DNA from 2 places in the Streptomyces sp. BYX5S genome. Region 1 is predicted to be linked to the other one. Evidence: riboswitches for the same ligand, from Rfam matches in the RefSeq annotation. Region 1 holds a riboswitch; the other holds the start of a gene.
What was found. Region 1 has a riboswitch for cobalamin ahead of ACYBSK_RS13130 (ABC transporter substrate-binding protein). Riboswitches for the same ligand answer to the same signal wherever they lie in the genome.

Region 1 (2,193 bases):
AGTCGTAGATCGCGATCACTTCGGGCCTGCGCTCGACGACCTGCTCCCACGACACGTCGCCGAACACGTCGTCCAGATCGGCGAACACGTTGCGCCCGCCCGCCTGTTGGATCAGCTGGGTGCCGAGGCCCCGGCCGCCCGCGGTGAACGCCGACTTGTCGCCGCTGTCGTACACGAACACGGGGACGTCCGGGGCGTCCTCGACGGCGGCGGCCGCCTTCGCGACCCGGCGCCGCAGCTCGGAGACGAGGGCGTCGGCGCGCTCGGAGACACCGAAGATCCGGCCGAGGGTGCGTATCTCGGCGTAGGTGTCGCGCATGGTGACGTTCTTGCCGCCGCAGTACTCGCGGTTGAGGTACGTGTCGATGCCCGCGTCGGCGAACGTGGCGCGCGAGCGGCCCTCCTTCTCGTCGAAGGCGCTCGCATAGCCGCCGTAGACGAAGTCGGGCTCCGCCTCCAGCACCTTCTCGAACGAGGGCGCCTTCCTTGCCAGTTCGGGTACGGAGGCGAAGTCCTCGCGCAGGTCCGGCAGGACGGCGGAGTCGGGGAACGCCGTGCCGACCATGCGGCCTCGCAGGCCGAGGGAGAGCAGGAGTTCCGCCGGATGCTGATGGATGGTCACCACGCGCGACGGCGGCTTGTCGTACGTCGTGGTGACGCCGCAGTTGTCGACGGTGACGGGGAAGCCCTTGGCGGCCGCGGCCTTCGGGCGGTTGTCGGCGCTCCCGGAGTCCGGCCCGGAGGGGCCGCAGCCGGCGGTCAGTACGGTCGCCGACAGTGCGGCGACCGTGGCCGCGACACGGGCGAAGCGAGAGCGATGGGGACGGCTGGAACCGTCGTACACGTGAAGCCTCCTACGGAGTCCGCGCTCCTCGGAATGGGCCCGCGACGGACCAGTGGCCTGACTTCCGGGAGGGCGCGGACGCGCGCTTCCCGGTCACAGTGGCGGGACCGTGCCGGATTCGCACCGGCTTCCTGTCATCCGTCGCGGCGATGACCTGCTGATCCTATGCAGCGGCTGACCAAAGACAAAGACAAGGCAAACTGGCGCTCGCCCTGATGCCAAGATGGGGCGGCCATGACTTCAGGCTGGGGTGCCCGCGCCGGACGGGCCGCGATGTTCGCGGCCGTCTGCGTGCTGCTCACGGCGCTGGGGCACACGCTCATGTCGGGCGCGGCGATGCCGTGGTGGGCGCTGGGCGCGGCGTTCGCGGTCACCGGTGCGGTGGCCTGCGGCGCGGCCGGGAGGGAGCGGGGGCTCCTGCCGGTGGTGGGCCTGGCCGTGGTGGCGCAGGGGGCGCTTCACCTGTTCTTCTCGTGGGCGCAAGGGGGTACTGCCGCGCACGCGCACGGTGCGGGTGGCGGGGGCATGTCCGGGATGGGGCACGCCGCACATGACATGGGCGGCATGACGGGTTCGGGCATGTCGCCGACGGACATGTCGCCGACGGACATGTCCGCCACGCACATGTCGCTGACGGACACCTCCTCGGTCGGCATGTTCCTGGCCCACCTGCTCGCCGCCGTGCTGAGCGGGCTCTGGCTCGCGTACGGGGAGCGGGCCGCGTTCCGGGTCGCGCGGGCCGTCGTCCGCCGTATCGCCGCGCCCCTGAGGCTTCCGCTGCGGGTCCCGACTCCGCCGCACCGCCCCCGCATGCCTCTGCGACGCACGCGGCGCGACCGCGCACCGCGTGTCCTCCTCCTCGCGGACACGATCACCTCCAGAGGGCCACCCGCACGGGACGCTGTCGCCTGACGACAGCCGGTTCGAGTCCCATGCACCCCTTGCACCGGATCCGGTGCGCCCAGGGCCGCGCAGGCCCGCGCCCGGACTCCGTGCTGCCCAAAACACTGGAGGACCACGTTGTCCGTCACCTCAGAACCACGCCCCGCTGAAGAGAGCCCGCAGGCTCCGCCACCCGGCCGGACGACCGTCAGGTCGGCGGCGTCGTCACTGCGCCCGCTGGTGCGCCGACTGCACTTCTACGCAGGGGTGTTCGTCGCCCCGTTCCTGCTGGTCGCCGCCGTCACGGGGCTGCTCTACGCGGGCTCGTTCCAGGCCGAGAAGATCGTGTACGCGCATGAACTGAGGGTTCCCGTCGGCGAGTCCGAGCTGCCGGTCGCCGATCAGGTGGCCGCCGCCCGCACGGCACACCCGGAGGGCGAGGTGAGCGCCGTGCGGCCGTCGCCCGA
Region 2 (2,193 bases), 910 kb from region 1:
GCGGACGGCCCGGCGCCCTGGTACCGCAACTTCTACCGGTACGGGATGGAGACCCCGTTCGCCTTCCGCAGCCCGGACGAGATGAGCTGCGTCCCGCACCGCGGCGGCGACGACAAACGCCTCTTCCTCCTCAACCACTTCATCACCAACAACGGCGGCAGCCGTATCGACGCGGGCGAGGTCAACGCGCGCCGCTACGTACTCGACCGGGCGCACCGCTGCGAACGCGCGCGCGGCAGGCCGGTCAACTTCGTCGCCGTCGACTACGCCACGATCGGCGACGCCCAGGGCGCGGTGGACGCGCTCAACGCCGAACGGTGACACGGCGGGTGGGCAGCGGGGCGTACCGCCGTGTTACCCGCGGCGAACACGCCGGACCGACGGCCGTAACAACGGGTCGGTAGGTGTCGGCCGAGACCGTACGCACCCACCACAGGAGTCGCCGTGATCGACCGCGCCGAAGCAACCCGTCGTGTCCTGGCCGCCAAGGAGAGCGCCGGGCTGTCGTTCGAGAAGATCGCCGAGACCGTCGGCGCGCACGAGGTGTGGACGGCGTCCGCGCTGCTGGGCCAGAACACGATGAGCCGGGACCAGGCGGCCCGCGCCGGGGCGCTGCTCTCGCTGGACGACGAGACGGTCGCCGCGCTGTGCCGCGACGCCTCGCGCGGCTCGCTGGACACCCCTGTCCCCACCGACCCGCTGGTCTACCGCTTCTACGAGATCGTGCAGGTCTACGGCACCACGCTGAAGGCGGTCATCGAGGAGAAGTTCGGCTCCGGGATCATGTCGGCGATCGACTTCTCGATGGACGTCGCGCGCAGGGAGGACCCGAAGGGCGACCGCGTGGTGGTCACCCTGGACGGCAAGTTCCTGCCGTACCGGACGTGGTGAGCGACCGGCGGGGGGCTTGGTGACGGTGTGATAGTTTCGCCGAGCCAGTCGTACCTTTGTGCGTTTTTGCATGCACACGGGTCAGGGAATCCGGTGGGAATCCGGAGCTGACGCGCAGCGGTGAGGGTGACGGGCGGAGCCACTGCCACTGGGCCGTATGAACCGGCCTGGGAAGGCGCTTCGCTCGGACGACCCCGAGTCCGAAGACCTGCTGGCGGCCTCCGGCGCCGCGTGGCGCGGGGGGTGTCCGTCCGTCGGCTCCGCGTTCGAGCCCTGTACTGAAGGAATCCCTGTGCCCTTCGCACGCCGTGTCCGCCTGCTGGTGCCCCTGATGGCCGGCGCCCTGCTCCTGACCGCCTGCGGCGGCGACGCCGACACCTCGGCCGGATCCAAGAACGCCGGGTCCGCCGTCACCCTCGACAACTGCGGGACCCGGGTCGAGGTGGCGCACACGCCGAAGCGCGCCGTCTCGCTCGACCAGGGCTCCACGGAGATCATGCTGTCGCTGGGGCTCGCCGACCGCATGGTGGGCACCGCCACCTGGACCGACCCCGTTCTCAAGGGACTTGAGAAGCAGAACGCCGAGGTGCCGCGGCTGGCCGACCAGTACCCGTCGTTCGAGAAGGTGCTGGACAAGGAGCCGGACTTCGTCACCGCCTCCTTCCTGGCGACCGTCAGCAAGGGCGGCGTGGCCGACCGCGCACAGTTCGAGAAGCTCGGCGTGCCCACGTACCTCTCCCCCGCCGACTGCGTCGGCAAGGACAACAGCGGTGACGGCGACGGCCGGCGCACGAAGGCGCTCGACCTGAACACCGTGTTCGACGAGATCCGCGATCTGTCGCGCGTCTTCGACGTCGAGGACCGCGGGGACGCGCTGATCGAGCGGCTGAAGTCCCGCGTCGCCAAGGCCACCCGGTCCGTCGACGCCGGCGATGTCAGCCTGCTCTACTGGTTCGCCAACTCCGAGTCCCCCTACATGGCGGGCTGCTGCGGCGCCCCCGGCATCATCACGGGCGAGCTGGGCGCGAAGAACGTCTTCGACGACACGCACGACGAATGGCCGCAGATCAACTGGGAGACGGTCGCCGACCGCGACCCCGACCTGCTCGTCATCGGCGACCTGACCCGCCGCTCGCAGACCGCCGAGTCCGGCGCCGCGAAGATCGAGTTCCTGGAGAGCAACCCCGTCACGAAGAACATGACCGCCGTGAAGGAGAAGCGGTACGTGTTCCTCAGCGGTCAGGCGATGAACCCGACGATCCGTACGATCGACGGGATCGAGGAGGTCGCCGCGGCGATCAA

Region 2: another riboswitch for cobalamin. It lies ahead of ACYBSK_RS17260 (ABC transporter substrate-binding protein); the one in region 1 lies ahead of ACYBSK_RS13130 (ABC transporter substrate-binding protein).

What each region holds. Positions count from the first base shown of each region.
Region 1 is NZ_CM138829.1:2,879,419-2,881,611, forward strand. Features, by position in the region: gene ACYBSK_RS13130 (ABC transporter substrate-binding protein) at 1-844, opposite strand, end outside; cobalamin riboswitch at 875-1,001, opposite strand; gene ACYBSK_RS13135 (hypothetical protein) at 1,079-1,756, shown strand; gene ACYBSK_RS13140 (PepSY-associated TM helix domain-containing protein) at 1,865-2,193, shown strand, end outside.
Region 2 is NZ_CM138829.1:3,788,281-3,790,473, reverse strand. Features, by position in the region: gene ACYBSK_RS17270 (hypothetical protein) at 1-321, shown strand, start outside; gene cynS (cyanase) at 445-891, shown strand; cobalamin riboswitch at 920-1,121, shown strand; gene ACYBSK_RS17260 (ABC transporter substrate-binding protein) at 1,184-2,193, shown strand, end outside.